Regions from separate parts of the Streptomyces sp. NPDC091281 genome, predicted to be linked through region 1. Evidence: riboswitches for the same ligand, from Rfam matches in the RefSeq annotation. Region 1 holds a riboswitch; each other region holds the start of a gene.
The links. A riboswitch is a leader RNA that binds a small molecule or an ion and turns the genes downstream of it on or off. The one in region 1 is predicted to bind cobalamin.
Positions count from the first base shown of each region.

Region 2: another riboswitch for cobalamin. It lies ahead of ACIQPQ_RS23295 (energy-coupling factor ABC transporter permease); the one in region 1 lies ahead of ACIQPQ_RS09360 (CoA-acylating methylmalonate-semialdehyde dehydrogenase).
Region 3: another riboswitch for cobalamin. It lies ahead of ACIQPQ_RS07295 (ribonucleoside-diphosphate reductase subunit alpha); the one in region 1 lies ahead of ACIQPQ_RS09360 (CoA-acylating methylmalonate-semialdehyde dehydrogenase).

Region 1 is NZ_JBIVUY010000003.1:99,332-104,840, reverse strand. It holds gene ACIQPQ_RS09375 (SIP domain-containing protein) at 1-580, shown strand, start outside; gene ACIQPQ_RS09370 (hypothetical protein) at 801-1,244, shown strand; gene ACIQPQ_RS09365 (NtaA/DmoA family FMN-dependent monooxygenase) at 1,393-2,730, opposite strand; cobalamin riboswitch at 3,022-3,215, shown strand; gene ACIQPQ_RS09360 (CoA-acylating methylmalonate-semialdehyde dehydrogenase) at 3,470-5,011, shown strand; gene ACIQPQ_RS09355 (acyl-CoA dehydrogenase family protein) at 5,018-5,509, shown strand, end outside.
Region 2 is NZ_JBIVUY010000009.1:23,922-29,430, forward strand. It holds gene ACIQPQ_RS23275 (YqjF family protein) at 1-266, opposite strand, end outside; gene ACIQPQ_RS23280 (energy-coupling factor ABC transporter ATP-binding protein) at 362-1,219, opposite strand; gene cbiQ (cobalt ECF transporter T component CbiQ) at 1,216-1,965, opposite strand; gene ACIQPQ_RS23290 (energy-coupling factor ABC transporter substrate-binding protein) at 1,972-2,370, opposite strand; gene ACIQPQ_RS23295 (energy-coupling factor ABC transporter permease) at 2,367-3,077, opposite strand; cobalamin riboswitch at 3,107-3,312, opposite strand; gene ACIQPQ_RS23300 (PP2C family protein-serine/threonine phosphatase) at 3,422-4,699, opposite strand; gene ACIQPQ_RS23305 (MarR family transcriptional regulator) at 4,847-5,344, shown strand.
Region 3 is NZ_JBIVUY010000002.1:624,600-630,108, reverse strand. It holds gene ACIQPQ_RS07310 (GntR family transcriptional regulator) at 1-403, shown strand, start outside; gene ACIQPQ_RS07305 (DUF3311 domain-containing protein) at 712-1,023, shown strand; gene mctP (monocarboxylate uptake permease MctP) at 1,020-2,648, shown strand; cobalamin riboswitch at 2,807-2,944, shown strand; gene ACIQPQ_RS07295 (ribonucleoside-diphosphate reductase subunit alpha) at 3,066-5,435, shown strand; gene ACIQPQ_RS07290 (ribonucleotide-diphosphate reductase subunit beta) at 5,435-5,509, shown strand, end outside.

The DNA of each region.
Region 1 (5,509 bases):
GGCGCGCGCCGCCGTCGAGGACGAGGCCGCCTGGATCGCGCCCGGCATCCGCACCGGCCACGACTGGTCCGCCGCCGAGTCGGTCACCCTCGCGGGCAGCGGCGCGGCGGCTGTCGCCAACACCCTGGTCCGTGCCTGCCCCGGCCTGCGGGTGCGGATCTCGGCGCTGCCGTCCGTGCTGCGGACCGTCGCGGACACCGTGCTGGAGTCCGACGTCCTGCCGCGCGTCGAACTCGTCGCCCGCAGCGGCGCCGTACCGCCCGGCGACACGCGGGTGCTGCTGGTCAAGGCCCTCGACGTCCTCACCGACGAGGACGCCGTCCTCGCGCTCACCGAGAACGCGGCCGGACTCGCGGAGGGCGGCGTCCTGCTCCTGGCCGAGCTGGTCGAGGGCCCGGCCGGGGTCACCGAGGACGCCGAGGCCGCCCTCCACCACCTGCGCCTCAAGGCCGCGTTCGGCTCCGGCCTGCGCTCCGAGCAGGACATCACCGACCTCGCCGCCCGCGCGGGCCTGCGCGTCCGCGCCGTCCGCGACATCGGCTGGGACCACCGCCTGTGGGAGCTTCTCCCGGCGAACTAGCGTCGCCGCCCGCCGGTCGCGGGGCGACCGTGCCGTCTCTGCACGGGAGTCCGTTGTCGAAAAGAATCGGATGGGCTGCTTGAGATGGAAATACGGTATTGGTCTGAAGTTCTTCCGGTCTTGCGGGGTCGCTTGCCGAATGTCAATCGAAGAACTAAGGTCCGATTGTTCGTTCGGCGCTGCTATGCGTTGATAATGGCGTGATTCATGTACGGGAGAAATGCAGTTGATTCGAATCCTCAAGCGTGTGGGTGTCCTGGCTGTTGCCGTAACCGCAACGCTCCTTTCTTCGGTTCCCGCGCAGGCGTATCCCTTCTGGCAGGCCGTCAACACCAACGCGAACTGGCATTGTGGGCCGACAACGCATCACGTTGCCTCCACCAAGGTGTTTTTCCAAAGCTGCATAGTGCTCACGCCGGACCGTAAGAAGGGGCAGTCGGTCCTTGTCGTGCGGAACGATGCGAGTGTTGCCATCAGCATTCACGGCACCACCAACAATAACTTTGGTGGCTCGGCACCCTGCAATGTCAGCACGCTCAATCCAGGCCGTCTCACAGGCTGCTACGGCCCTACTGTCAGCGTCGTAGGACTCGCTCTCAAAGCAGATGGGCACCTGGTGATGAACAACATCGGGGATGAAACCCAAGTTGCCACCCTGCTCTGACGCACCGCCAGCCCCCCCCGCGAGAATTTCCGTGTCCGAAAAGGCGCGGGGATTCTGGTCTCGTGGTCGCCTCTTGCCACGTCGCGCCACCTGGTCTGCCACCACTCACTGGCGTGAATGCCGCCGTGGGTCCGGGGGCGAGTGCGCCTCAGCCCCTCCTCCCCTTGCTTGTCCGGTCCTCTGTGGGCGCGGCCCCCGCCCCCGGCGCGGGCAGCCCCAGGTTCTCCCGCAGTGTCGTCCCGGCGTAGTCCTCGGCCACGATGCGCCGTCTGCGCAGCTCGTGCAGCAGGCCGTCGACGACGAAGTCGTGCTGGGCGGGGTCGGCGAGGCCGGGGAGGTTGATGACGTCGACGACGCCCGCCCGGAAGCGTTCCTCCACGGCGTCCGCGATCTGCTCGGGGGTGCCCGCGACCGCCCAGTGCCCGGTGTCCTGGGCGGCCACGATCAGCTCCCGTAGGGTGCGGCCCTCGCGGGCGTACCCGGAGAAGATCTCCACCCGGCCGCGCCGCCCGCGCACCGAGGCGAGGTCGGGCAGCAGCGACTCCGGGAGCGGCGCGTCCAGCCGCAGTCCGGACAGGTCGAGCCCGCCGCCGAGCATGTCGGCGACCTGGCCCCGGCCCCGTTCGAAGTCGATCGACTCCCGCCGCTCGCGCACCCGTTGCCGTGCCTGGGCCTCGGTCGCGCCGAAGGTGGCGTGCAACGAGCTGAAGATCAGGGGCAGTCCGGGCGCCCGCCCCAGCGACCGGGCCCGCTCGCGGATGCGGTGGGTGAAGTCGCGGGCGATGTCCAGGGTGGGGAGCGAGGTGAACACCACCTCGGCGTGGCGGGCGCCGAGTTCGACGCCCGCCGCCGACTGCCCGGCCTGGAACTGCACCGGCCGCCCCTGCGGCAGCGGCGGGATGTTCAGCGGACCGGCGACGTCGAAGAACCGCCCGGAGTGGTGGATCGGCCGGACCCGCGACCGGTCGAGCACCGCCCGCCCGTCGGGACCGGCGGTGAGCGCGCCCGGTTCCCAGCTGTCCCAGAGGGAGTTCACGACGGCGAGGACCTCGGCGGCGCGGGCGTAGCGCTCGTCGGGGCCGGGCAGCTCGCCGGGGCCGTAGTTCTCCTCGCCGAGCGCCGAGGTCACCAGGTTCCAGGCCGCGCGGCCGTTGCTGACGTGGTCGAGAGTGCCGAACAGCCTCGCCAGGTTGAAAGGATGGTGGAACGTCGTGGACACGGTGGCGATGAGCCCGATCCGGGACGTCACCTGGCTCAGCGCGGACACGAACACCAGCGGTTCCTGCGACCCGATGGCGCCCTGCGCGTCGAACCGCAGCAGGTCGGCGGTGAACAGGGCGTCGATACGGGCCGCCTCCGCGAGCCGCGCGACCCGTACGGCGGTGTCCAGGGTGGACCGCGCCGGGTCCACCGCCAGGTCGTAGGTCTCCGACGTCCCCCCGGCGCCGGTCACGGTCCTGAGCGTTCTGGGCTGCTGGGCGCTCATGCGTCATCCTTCTCGCGTGCGGGGCCGACTGCGGCGGAGGTGGTCTCCGCCCCTCATGTCAGCGAGCCCCGCGCGAGCGGGCATTCCTGCCGGATGTGACAACCGCTTGTCAGTCGTGTGTACACGGTCGCGGGCGGCCGGGTCCGCGCAGCCCCACCGGCCCGGCGGGGGACGGTCGCGCACCCGGGGCCGCCCCGCCCGACGAACGTCTCGGACGCCGGACGGCACGCACGCCGGACGTCATGTACCGCGAAAGTCCGAAAAACCACCCGGCAGGTCTGGTGGATTTACTAGGACGTCCAACTATATAGTCGCGACGAAGGCCCGCGGTGCAGGGAAGCCGGTGTGATTCCGGCACGGTCCCGCCACTGTGACCGGGGAGTACGCCGTCGAGCAGCACGCCACTGACGCGAAGGACGTCGGGAAGGCGGACGGCGCGCGCTGATCCGGGAGTCAGGATACCGGCCGCGGGATGTTCCGTGTTGTCCACGAGGATGGAGCTGACACGCATGGCACCGGTGCGCACCCACGACCCCGGCGGAGGCCGGCCCCTGCCCGCTCCCGGGCACCCCTCCCGGCCCCGTTCCGCGCCGCCCTCGCGGCCCGGAGCGTGACCGCCGTCGTCCGACGGTCCGCACGCCATACGTACTCTCGCGCGACCCCCGTGCCCGCACGCCCCGGCGTGCCGTCACGGCCCGGCCGCGCGCCGTCCCGGATCACCTGACGAGAGCAGGCACCGATGGTCCGCGTACCAGAACACCCCGCACACGACCGCGCCCCCGTGCGTGAGTTGACCCACTTCGTCGGCGGAAAGCACGTCCCGGGCACCTCCGGGGCCTTCGGCGACGTCCACGACCCCAACACGGGTGAGGTCCAGGCCCGCGTGCCGCTCGCCGACCGCGCCGAGACCGAGGCCGCGATCGCCGACGCGCGGCGCGCCCAGGCCGCCTGGGGCGAGTGGAACCCGCAGCGCCGCGCCCGCGTCCTGCTGCGCTTCCTCCAGCTCGTCGAGCAGGAGAAGGACGCGCTGGCGCGGCTGCTCTCCGCCGAGCACGGCAAGACGATCGCCGACGCCCACGGCGACCTCCAACGCGGCCTGGAAGTCGTCGAGTTCGCGGCGGGCATCCCGCACCTGCTGAAGGGCGAGTTCACCGACAACGCCGGGACCGGCATCGACGTCCACTCGCTGCGCTCCCCGCTCGGCGTCGTCGCCGGGATCACCCCGTTCAACTTCCCCGCGATGATCCCCCTGTGGAAGGCCGCCCCCGCCCTGGCCTGCGGCAACGCCTTCATCCTCAAGCCCTCCGAACGCGACCCGTCCGTCCCGCTGCGGCTCGCGGAACTCTTCCTGGAGGCGGGCCTGCCGCCCGGCGTCCTCAACGTCGTCAACGGCGGCCGGGAAGCCGTCGACACGCTGCTCACCGACCCCCGCGTCGCCGCCCTCGGCTTCGTCGGCTCCACCCCGGTCGCCGCGCACGTCTACGCCACCGCCGCCGCCCACGGCAAACGCGCCCAGTGCTTCGGCGGCGCCAAGAACCACCTGATCGTCATGCCCGACGCCGACCTCGACCAGGCCGTCGACGCCCTGATCGGCGCGGGCTACGGCTCGGCGGGCGAACGCTGCATGGCCATCTCGGTCGCCGTCCCCGTCGGCGAGGCCACCGCCGACGCCCTCGTCGCCCGCCTCGCCGACCGCGTCCGCGCCCTGCGCATCGGCCGCAGCGACGACCCCGAGGCCGACTTCGGCCCCATGGTCGGCCGCGACGCCGTCGACCGGGTCCGCTCCTACGTCGACCTCGGCGTCAAGGAGGGCGCCGAACTCGTCGTCGACGGACGGGACTTCACCCTCCCCGGCCACGAGAACGGCTTCTTCGCCGGAGCCTCCCTCTTCGACCGGGTCACCCCCGACATGCGCATCCACCAGGAAGAGATCTTCGGCCCCGTACTCAGCGTCGTCCGCGCCCCCGACTACGAGGCCGCCCTCCGCCTGCCCAGCGAGCACGTCTACGGCAACGGCGTCTCCCTCTTCACCCGCGACGGCGACACCGCCCGCGACTTCACCCGCCGCGTCGACACCGGCATGGTCGGCGTCAACGTGCCCATCCCGGTGCCCGTCGCCTACCACACCTTCGGCGGCTGGAAGCGGTCCGGCTTCGGCGACCTCAACCAGCACGGCCCCGACGCGATCCGCTTCTACACCCGCACCAAGACCGTCACCTCCCGCTGGCCCGCCGCCGGGCTGCGCGAGGGCGCCGGCTTCACGATCCCCACGATGAGCTGAGCGCCGATGACCGTCACCCTCCTCACCGAGGACCAGCAGGCCCTCGTCGAGACCACCCTCGACTTCACCCAGGACCACCTCGCCCCGCACGCCCTCGACTGGGACCGCGACAAGCACTTCCCCGTCGACGTCCTGCGCAAGGCCGCCGGACTCGGCCTCGGCGGGGTCTACGTCCGCGAGGAGTCCGGCGGTTCGGGCCTCACCCGCGCCGACGGCGTCCTCGTCTTCGAGACCCTCGCCTCCGGCTGCCCGGCCGTCGCCGCCTACCTCTCCATCCACAACATGGTCGCCTGGATGGTCGACCGCTACGGCGACCCCGCCCAGCGCGAACGCTGGCTGCCCCGGCTGTGCGCCATGGACGACCTCTCCAGCTACTGCCTGACCGAACCGGGCGCCGGGTCCGACGCCGCCGCCCTCACCACCCGCGCCGTCCGCGACGGCGACCACTGGACGCTCACCGGCGTCAAACAGTTCATCTCCGGCGCGGGCGCCGCCCAG
Region 2 (5,509 bases), on a different contig from region 1:
AGCCGCACGTTGGTCTCCGGGAACGACCCGAGGTACGGCACCCCCGGCAGCCCCAGCCAGCCGACCCGGTGCATCCGGAACGCGACGAGCCCGACGTACGTCCGCCCCTCGTGGACGTCCGGCACCGTGCCGCGCGGCAGCAGCGGCGCCACCGTCTCCGGGGCGACGGCCCAGTGCACGAAGCACAGGTCGAGCCACTGCTGCGTGAGCAGGGCCGTCCTTATGGGACCGGGGGCGTCGGGTGTCACTGCGGCGGGCGGCTGCACCGCGCCAGCATCGCAGACGGCACCCCCGGCGGCGGGACGCGGCCCCAGGGCACCCCGGAGCCGGGACCGCGCCGCGCTCCTTCCGGTCCTCCGGCTCAGCTCTCGGCCGGGAGCGGGGGAGCCGGGCGCGGCGCGATCAGCGCGGCCAGGTCCTCCGGGCTGCGGGGGCCCGCCTGGGGGTCGGCGAGCAGGCCCTGGGAGGTGAGGAGGCGCCCGACCGCGACGCCCCACGGCAGGCGCAGGCCCGCCTCCCGCAGGAGATCGGTGCGGGCCAGCGCGTCGGGGGCCGGGGCGGTGTGCGCGCCGGACGGGGTGAGCAGGGCCGCGTCGTCGGCCCAGCGCAGGGCCAGGTCGACGTCGTGGGTGGCCATCACCACCGTCGTACCGGCCGCGCGCAGCCCGTCCAGGGTGGCGAGCAGCCGCTCCTGCCCGTCGGGGTCGAGCCCGGCGGTCGGCTCGTCGAGGATCAGCACCCGCGGCCGCATCGCCACGGCGCCCGCGATCGCGGTCCGCTTGCGCTGGCCGTACGAGAGCAGGTGCGTCGGCCGGTCGGCGAGCGCGGTGATGTCCAGCGCGGCAAGCGCCTCCTCGACCCGGCCGCGCACCTCGGCGTCCGGAAGCCCCAGGTTCAGCGGACCGAACGACACGTCCTGCGCGACCGACGCCGCGAACAGCTGGTCGTCCGGGTCCTGCACCACCAGCTGCACGGACGTCCGCAGCCGGGTCAGCCCCTTGCGGTCGTACGTCACCGGCCGCCCCTCGACCGCGAGGGTGCCGGTGCGGGGGCGCAGGCCGCCGCTGAGCAGCCGCATCAGCGTCGTCTTGCCGCTGCCGTTGCGGCCCAGCAGCGCCAGGGCGCGCCCCCCGCGCACCGTGAAGTCGAGACCGTCGAGCACGACCGGGCCGTCCTCGTACGCGAACGACGCACCCCGCAGGGTGACCAGCTCGCTCATGACAGGGGACCTTCCAGGACGAGAGTGAGGGCGACGAGGGCCAGCAGCAGCCCGGCGCTCAGCACCGTGAAACGGACGGAGACCCGGGCCTCGGGCACCAGCACGCGCAGCGTCCCGTCGTAGCCGCGCCCGGCGAGACCCGTCTGGAGCCGCGCCGCGCGGTCGAAGGCGCGGACGAACGCGGTCGCGCCGAGCCCGGCCAGCGACCGCCACTCAGCGGCCCGGCCGGTGTGCCCGAGCCGGGCGGCCTGCGCCTGACGGATGCGCCGCACCGAGTCCAACAGCAGAAAACTCATGCGGTACGTCACCAGCGCCACGTCCACCACCGGCGCGGGCACGCCCGCCCGCACCAGGCGCGGCAGCAGGTCGGACATCGGCGTGGTGAACGCGAACAGCAGCACGCCCAGCGAGGCCGCCGACGTGCGCAGCATCAGCTCCCCGGCCCGCAGCGGGCCCCCGTCGGCGAGGGAGACCAGGCCGTCCGGCCCGCCCACCTGCACCAGCAGGGTCACCGCGCCGGTCGCGCAGAACCCCAGCGGGACGCGGTACGCCCGCCACAGCCGGCGCGGCGGGACGCCCGCCGGGCCGAGCAGCACGGTCAGCGCCGTCAGCAGGACGAGGGCCGCCCCGGGCCACGGCGGCAGCGAGATCGCGAGCAGGGTCAGCCCCAGCCCGAGCACGGCCTTGTCCACGGGATGGCGGCGGCGCCAGCGACTGCTGTGCGCCGCCGCGTCGATCGGCAGCACCGGGACTCAGACCCGTCCCCGCGCGGACCCCTCGCCCTCGGCGAAGCCCTCCGGCGCCCCTTCGGGTCCGTCGGCGCGGGCCAGGGCGCGGGCCTCACCCTGCCTGCGGCCCCGGTGGACGCCGAAGTAGTAGGCGAGGACGCCCGCGCCGAGCGCCGCCTGCACGGCGAACAGCGCCGACTCGATCTCCCCGGACGGCGGCTCGTACAGCGGGGTGAACCACGGCTCGTAGTCCGGCTCGATCTCGGTGATCGCGGTCTCCGCCTCGGCGTCGGCGCCGACGAACGGCTCCTCCTTGTGGTCGCCGAGCCCGAGGGCCAGCGGCAGCACCGCGAGGGCGAGGACGGCGAGCAGCAGCAGGAGGTTGGTGCGGTTGTTCCGGTTCAGCTTCGGGTTCGGGCTCATCGGGCCACCGCCTCCGTGGTGTTCTTCGCCGCGCCGCGTCCGCCGCCGGTCACCAGCACGCCCAGCCGGGTCAGTTCGCCCTTGCTGGACTGCACCAGCAGCCGCATCACGAGCACGGTCAGCAGGCCCTCGCTCACGGCGAGCGGGATCTGCGTGACGGCGAAGATGGAGCCGAACTTGCCGAGCGCGCCCAGGAACCCGGTGCCGGGGTCGGGGAACGCCAGTGCCAGCTGCACGCTGGTCACGCAGTAGGTGGACAGGTCGGCGGCGAACGCGCCCAAGAACACGGCCGGCATCAGCGGGACCCCGAACCGCTTCAGCAGCCGGTAGACGCCGTAGCCCGCCCACGGGCCGACGATGGCCATGGAGAAGACGTTGGCGCCGAGCGTGGTGAGCCCGCCGTGCGCGAGCAGCAGCGCCTGGAAGAGCAGGGTGATCGTGCCCAGGACGGCCATGATCGGCGGGCGGAACAGGATCGCGCCGAGGCCGGTGCCGGTCGGGTGGGAGCAACTCCCGGTGACCGACGGCAGTTTCAGCGCGGACAGGACGAAGGTGAAGGCCCCGGAGGCGCCGAGCAGCAGGGTGCTCTCGGGGTGCTCCCTGACCTCACGGGTGAGTGACCGGACTCCGTGGACGACGAACGGCGCCGACGCGACGCCCCAGGCGACCGCGTGCGCCGGAGGCAGAAATCCCTCGGCTATGTGCATGGCTTGGCAGACCCTCTCCAGCACCTCGTGGATGGTTGACGCGCCCTGGCCGGTCTCCTGGCTGACGGGTGACACCGCCCGTGCTCCGCCTTCCCGGGTCCGAGGACCCAGTGGCTGCCCGTGAGGGCCGGAGCCGGACTTCCCGATCACAGTGGCGAGGGCCGCACCGGCATCACACCGGATTTCCCGTTCACCAAGGCGTCGTGACAGTAGTGCCAGTACAGGGGCGGTGACAAGCGGCACCGGGGGGCGCGCCCACGGCGGGCGGGGGTCTCACGCACCGGCGTGGCCGCGGGCGCGGGGAGCCGTCCCGCGCCCGTCGTGTGTCCGTCGGGGAAGGCGGCTCAGCGGCCGTGCCAGTCGAGGCAGAGGACGAGGGCGTCGTCGTCGGGGACCGGACGGCCGCGGTGGCTGGTCAGTTCGCGCAGCACGGCGCGCGGCACCTCGGCGGCGGGCAGCAGCCGGGTGGCGGAGATGGCGCGGGCGAGCGCCGCGTCGCCGTACGCCTCGCCGCCGGGGGAGGCGACCGCGTAGACGCCGTCGCTCACGAACACCAGCCGGTCTCCGGGCTGCACCTGGAACTCCTGGGCCACGTAGTCGGTCTCCTCGAACATGCCCAGCGGGAGCTGCGCGTCGAAGTGGACCCGCTCCACCACCCCGTCGCGCAGGCGCAGCAGTTGCGGGGAGCCCGCGTCCACGACGCGGGCGCGGCCGGTGGCCGTCTCGACGTCCAGCATGAGCACGGAGAGATAACTCCGGCCCCGGTAGTGGGCGTAGACCGCCTGGTCGGCCAGGGCCGCCTGGTCGGCGAGCGGGATGCCCGCGCGGCGCGCGTTGCGCAGCGCGTTGACGGCGAGGCTCGTCAGCAGCGAGGCCTCCGTGCCCTCGCCCATGCCATTGGTGACGTACAGCGTCAGCCGGTCGGCCGCGGCGGACCAGTCGAAGTTGTCGCCGTGGATGGCGTACGCGGGCTCCAGCTGGGCGCCCAGCTCGTACTCGGGGAAGGAACAGGAGCGGCCGGGCAGCAACTGCCACTGGATCTCCGCGGCCAGGGTCAGCCGGTCGCGGCGCCGGGCCCGCAGATACAGGTCGGTGTCGCGGTCGGCGACGACCACCTCACGGCCCAGCACCTCCGCGATCTCCCGCAGTTCGTCCAGCGGCGCCGACGCGTACTCCTGGTCCGGCAGGTCCACCGACAGCACGCCCAGCCGGTCACCGCGCACCGACACCGGCAGATGCACCCGCACCAGCCCTTCCTCACCGCGCAGGGGCTGCACGAACGGCTCCTGAGACCCGAACGCCCGCCCGGCCGGGCTGTTGTGCACCGACGGGACGTCCGACGCGCCTTCCGCCCCGCCGACCGCGGGTCCGGCGCTCCCGACGCCTTCCGGGCTCTCCGTATTCTCTGGGTTCTCTGCGTCTTCTGTGTTCTCTGCGTGTTCGATGCTCTCCGTGTTCTCGGGCGCGAACACCGGTTGCAGGGTGGTCAGGCTGTAGTCGGCCATGAACAGCTCCACGGCGCGCGCCCCGTACTGCTCGGCCAGGGCGCGACGGAGCGCGTCCAGCAGCTCGTGCGGCGCCGCCGTCCGTACGGCGCGCTCTGTGGTCTCGAATCTCTTCACGACGGTGATGCACCGATCCTTCGTGGTGGGTCGGCCCGTGAGCCGGAGGTGTCCGCCGGGACCCGTCGGACACCCGCCGCTCGTCGGGCGGGGGTTCGGAAACGCGTGCCCTAGTACGCTGGCGGTCGCCCCAGCGCCTGCGAGAGTGTGACCGTGACTGCCTTCCGTGACCGGCCGGACCCCGACGAGGTGGCACGCGTGACCTCGACGGCCGCCGAGCTGCTGGAAGTGCTGTGGGGCCGCGCCTCGACCGCTCCGGCGTCCGCGTCCCAGCTGCGGGTGCTGCTGATCCTGGAGCACCAGGACGGCATCAACCTGCGCACACTGGCCGACTCGCTGGCCTCCACCCCGCCCTCGACGAGCCGCCTCTGCGACCGTCTCCAGGCCGCCGGGTTCGTGGAGCGCGTGGTCAGCCCCGCCGACCGGCGCGAGGTGCACCTGCACCTCAGCGCCCGCGGCAGGTCCTTCCTCGCCGACCTGCGGGTGCGCCGCCAGCGGGAGCTGCGGACAGTCCTGGCGCGCATGCCCGCCGGGCAGCGGGCCGCCCTGGCGGAGGGCCTGGCGGCGTTCGTCGACGCGGCCGCGGCCGGCATGCACGGCGAGGACCGCGGGTCCGGCCGGCAGCCGGGAGCGCGTACGGCCTGAACGGCCGGGGCGGCCCGGTGCCGTCGTCCGGCACCCGGCGCCGCCACCCGTCCGCAGGGCGCCGCACACGATTCGTTCACAAAGAGACCGCTACCCCGAGTCGCCGGAAACCTTCCCCCCGCGGTCCTGGTCTCGCGAGAAAGAACCGTATGGATCGGCCCGTCC
Region 3 (5,509 bases), on a different contig from region 1:
CGACGACCGGCTCGCCGGGCTGCTCGACATCACCGCGGGCGGGCGGGTGCTGCGCATCGAGCGGCTGCGCATGGCCAACGGGGAGCCGATGGCCATCGAGACCACCCACCTCTCCGCGAAGCGCTTCCCGGCCCTGCGCCGGTCCCTCGTCAAGTACACGTCCCTCTACACCGCCCTCGCAGAGGTGTACGACGTCCACCTCGCCGAGGCCGAGGAGACCATCGAGACCTCGCTCGCCACCCCGCGCGAGGCCGGGCTGCTCGGCACCGACGTGGGCCTGCCGATGCTGATGCTGTCCCGGCACTCGCTGGACAAGGACGGCGCGCCGGTGGAATGGGTGCGGTCGGTGTACCGGGGGGACCGGTACAAGTTCGTCGCCCGCCTCAAGCGGCCGACGGACTGAGCGGCCGGGGCGAGTCCGGGCGGCCGGGCGGTCCGGGGAGGTTTTCCGAGCGGCCCGGAGGGGTTTTCCGGGGTCTTCCGCCGCCCCGATCGCTCAACCGTGCTGAGCGGTTCCCGTAATTCCTGGGGAATTGGGCCGTTCCGTGAAAGCCCCTGTTCCGCGGTCCGGGGAGATTCCGTGGAACCGGGCGTTTCCGGGTTTGAGGACCGATCCACGGGAGAGGTCTTCCCCTGGGTTTTTCCGTCACCTACATTTCGCTGCGCGTTGCACCTGCGACCGAAGTGATCAGCGAGGGACGGAGCCGCCCTGTGTCCACACCCCCACAAGTCCCGGCCAGGCCGGTGGTGACGCCCCTGCGCGTCGTCATCGGCCTGTGTCTGTTCGCGCCCTTCGTGGCGATGCTCTGGGTCGGGTCCTACGCCAAGACGGACCCGGCCTTCATCGGCATCCCCTTCTTCTACTGGTACCAGATGCTGTGGGTGCTGCTGTCCACCCTGCTGACCGTGCTCGCCCACCAGCTCTGGCGGCGTGACCAGCGCGCCCGCCACGGCGCCGCCCGGCCCGCCCCCGGCACCGGACCGGACACCGCCCCGCAGCCGAAGGACGGTGCGTCCGAGTGAACGACGGCGTCAACGGCGTCGCGCTCGCCGTCTTCATCTTCTTCTTCCTGGCCGTCACGGTCATGGGCTTCCTCGCCGCGCGCTGGCGCAAGGCCGAGAACGAGCACAGCCTCGACGAATGGGGCCTCGGCGGCCGGTCGTTCGGCACCTGGGTCACCTGGTTCCTGCTCGGCGGCGACCTCTACACCGCGTACACCTTCGTCGCCGTGCCCGCGGCGATCTACGCGGCCGGGGCGGCGGGCTTCTTCGCCGTGCCCTACACGATCCTGGTCTACCCGCTGATCTTCACCTTCCTGCCCCGCCTGTGGTCGGTGTCGCACAGGCACGGGTACGTCACCACCTCGGACTTCGTGCGGGGCCGGTTCGGCTCCAAGGGGCTGTCGCTGGCCGTCGCCGTCACCGGCATCCTCGCCACCATGCCGTACATCGCGCTCCAGCTCGTCGGCATCCAGGCGGTGCTGGACGTGATGGGCGTGGGCGGCGGCGAGGACACCAACTGGTTCGTCAAGGACCTGCCGCTGCTGATCGCCTTCGGCGTGCTGGCCGCGTACACCTACTCCTCGGGGCTGCGGGCACCCGCGCTGATCGCGTTCGTGAAGGACACGCTGATCTACCTCGTGATCGCGGTGGCGATCATCTACATCCCGATCAAGCTCGGCGGGTTCGACGACATCTTCGCCAAGGCGGGCGACGCCTTCGCGCAGACCAACCCGGCGACCGGCGCGCCCCGCGGCGCCCTGGTCCCGGCCGAGGCGGGGCAGTGGACGTACGCCACGCTCGCCCTGGGTTCGGCGCTGGCGCTGTTCATGTACCCGCACTCGATCACCGCGACGCTCTCCTCGCGCAGCCGCGAGGTGATCCGCCGCAACACCACGATCCTGCCGCTGTACTCCCTGATGCTGGGCCTGCTGGCGCTGCTGGGCTTCATGGCGATCGCGGCCGGGGTGAAGGTGTCCAACGGGCAGCTCGCCATCCCGCAGCTCTTCGAGGACATGTTCCCCGACTGGTTCGCGGGCGTGGCCTTCGCGGCGATCGGCATCGGCGCGCTGGTCCCGGCGGCGATCATGTCCATCGCGGCGGCGAACCTCTTCACCCGCAATATTTACAAGGACTTCATCAAGCCCGACGCGACGCCCAAGGAGGAGACCCGGGTCTCCAAGCTGGTCTCGCTGCTGGTGAAGGTGGGCGCGCTGGTCTTCGTGCTGACCATGGACAAGACGGTCGCCATCAACTTCCAGCTCCTGGGCGGCATCTGGATCCTCCAGACCTTCCCGGCGCTGGTGGGCGGCCTGTTCACCCGCTGGTTCCACCGCTGGGCGCTGCTCGCGGGCTGGGCGGTCGGCATGGTCTACGGCACGGTCGCCGCGTACGGCGTGGCCTCGCCGACGCAGAAGCACTTCGGCGGCTCGTCGAAGGAGATCCCCGGCATCGGTGAGATCGGCTACATCGGCCTCACCGCGTTCGTGCTGAACCTGGCCGTCACGGTGGTCCTCACCTTCGTCCTGAAGGCGCTGAAGGCCCCCGAGGGCGTCGACGAGACCCGCCCGGAGGACTACACCGCGGACTCCGGCGACCCCGGCGTCCAGGTGGAGCTGCCGCCCGCCACGGCGGGCTCCTCGCACTAGCGCGACCGGGCGCGGGCGCCACCCCTGGCGTTTTGCCGACACCTTCCGCGCCACCCCTGGACAGACACGCCGACGGGCCGCCGTAAGCACTATGCTTCGGCGGCCCGTTGACGCTGCGGAGCCACCCCGACACAACATCTGGGGCTGGCGCGACAGGGCGACACAAGATGTATGCTCGTGCTCGCTGTCGCCGCAGGGGAATCCGGTGCGAATCCGGAACTGTCCCGCAACGGTGTACTTGCGTGTTTCCGCACGCGTGGTCAGTCCGAGGACCTGCCGGCAGCGCACCCGAACCGTCCGGTGCGGGTGCCTGACGTCCGGGTCTCGCGGAGTGGGCCGGTGGACGCGACGCCGTGCGCGCTCGTGTGCTGCCCCCTGCCCTCCGCCAGGCCCCCGCCGAGCGAGGGAGAGCCCCCAGTGACCATCGCGCCAGCCGAACCGGCTTCAGCAGTCCAGGTGGAGACCGACGGTCCCGGGACCGCACTGCTGCGGACCCTGACCGAGCTGACCGCCGACCTCCCCGACGCCGACCCCGGACGGGTCGCCGCCGCCGCGCTGCGCGGCCGGTCCGCGCGGGCGGACGAGGCCGAGCTGCGCGAGCTGGCCACCGAGGCGGCCGCCGGACTCATCGCCGAGGACCCCGCCTACTCCCGGCTGGCGGCCCGGCTGCTGACCATCAGCATCCGCGCCGAGGCGGCCTCCCAGGGCGTCACCACCTTCACCGACTCGGTCGCCGTCGGCCACCGCGAGGGCCTCATCGCCGACCGCACCGACGCCTTCGTCCGGCTGCACGCGGCCCGGCTCGACGCGCTGATCGACCCCGCCGCCGACGACCGCTTCGGCTACTTCGGCCTGCGCACCCTGCACAGCCGCTACCTGCTGCGCCACCCGCACACCCGCAGGGTCGTCGAGACGCCCCAGCACTTCCTGCTCCGCGTCGCCGCCGGACTCGCCGAGGACGACTCGGTGCGCGCCCTGGACGAAGTCGCCGCGCTCTACGGGCTCATGAGCCGGCTGGACTACCTCCCGTCCTCCCCGACCCTCTTCAACTCCGGCACCCGGCACCCCCAGATGTCGTCCTGCTACCTCCTCGACTCCCCCAAGGACGAGCTGGACTCCATCTACGACCGCTACCACCAGGTGGCCCGCCTCTCCAAGCACGCCGGCGGCATCGGCCTGTCCTACTCCCGCATCCGCTCCCGCGGTTCGCTGATCCGCGGCACCAACGGGCACTCCAACGGCATCGTGCCGTTCCTCAAGACGCTGGACGCCTCCGTCGCCGCCGTGAACCAGGGCGGGCGGCGCAAGGGCGCCGCCGCGGTCTACCTGGAGACCTGGCACTCCGACATCGAGGAGTTCCTGGAGCTGCGGGACAACACCGGTGAGGACGCCCGCCGTACGCACAACCTGAACCTCGCGCACTGGGTGCCCGACGAGTTCATGCGCCGCGTCAACGCCGACGAGCAGTGGTCGCTGTTCTCCCCGGCCGACGTGCCCGACCTGGTCGACCTGTGGGGCGAGGAGTTCGACGCCGCCTACCGCAAGGCCGAGGCGGACGGCCTCGCCAGGAAGACCATCCCGGCCCGTGAGCTGTACGGCCGCATGATGCGCACCCTCGCGCAGACCGGCAACGGCTGGATGACGTTCAAGGACGCCGCCAACCGCACCGCCAACCAGACGGCCGAGGCCGGACACGTCGTCCACTCCTCCAACCTCTGCACGGAGATCCTGGAGGTAACCGACGACGGCGAGACCGCGGTCTGCAACCTCGGCTCGGTCAACCTCGGCGCGTTCGTGACCGGCGGCGACATCGACTGGGAGCGGCTGGACGAGGCCGTGCGCACCGCGGTCACCTTCCTCGACCGGGTCGTCGACATCAACTTCTACCCGACCGAGCAGGCGGGCCGCTCCAACTCCCGCTGGCGTCCGGTGGGTCTGGGCGCGATGGGCCTCCAGGACGTCTTCTTCAAGCTGCGGCTGCCGTTCGACTCCCCCGAGGCGCGCGCCCTGTCCACCCGGATCGCCGAGCGGATCATGCTCGCCTCCTACGAGGCGTCCGCCGACCTCGCCGAGCGCAACGGCCCGCTGCCCGCCTGGGAGAAGACCCGCACCGCCCGCGGTGTGCTCCACCCCGACCACTACGGCTTCGAGTTCACCTGGCCCGAGCGCTGGGCGGCGCTGCGCGAGCGGATCGCCGCCACCGGCATGCGCAACTCGCTGCTGCTGGCCATCGCGCCGACCGCCACCATCGCGTCCATCGCGGGCGTGTACGAGTGCATCGAGCCGCAGGTGTCCAACCTGTTCAAGCGCGAGACGCTGTCCGGCGAGTTCCTCCAGGTCAACTCCTACCTGGTGCAGGAGCTGAAGGACCTCGGCGTGTGGGACGCCCGCACCCGTGAGGCGCTGCGCGAGGCCAACGGCTCGGTGCAGGACTTCGTGTGGATCCCGGACGAGGTGCGCGCGCTGTACCGCACGGCGTGGGAGATCCCGCAGCGCGGCCTGATCGACATGGCCGCCGCCCGGACGCCGTACCTGGACCAGGCGCAGTCGCTGAACCTGTTCCTGGAGACGCCGACCATCGGCAAGCTCTCCTCGATGTACGCGTACGCCTGGAAGTCGGGCCTGAAGACGACGTACTACCTGCGTTCCCGGCCCGCCACCCGCATCGCGCGCGCGGCCCAGGCCCAGGCGCAGCCCGAGAAGACCATCCCCGTCCAGCAGGTGTCCTCCGAAGAGGCCATCGCCTGCTCCCTGGAAAACCCCGAGTCCTGCGAGGCCTGCCAGTAATGTCCAGCAATCAGAACCTTCTCGACCCGGGCTTCGAGCTGACGCTGCGCCCCATGCGCTACCCGGACTTCTAC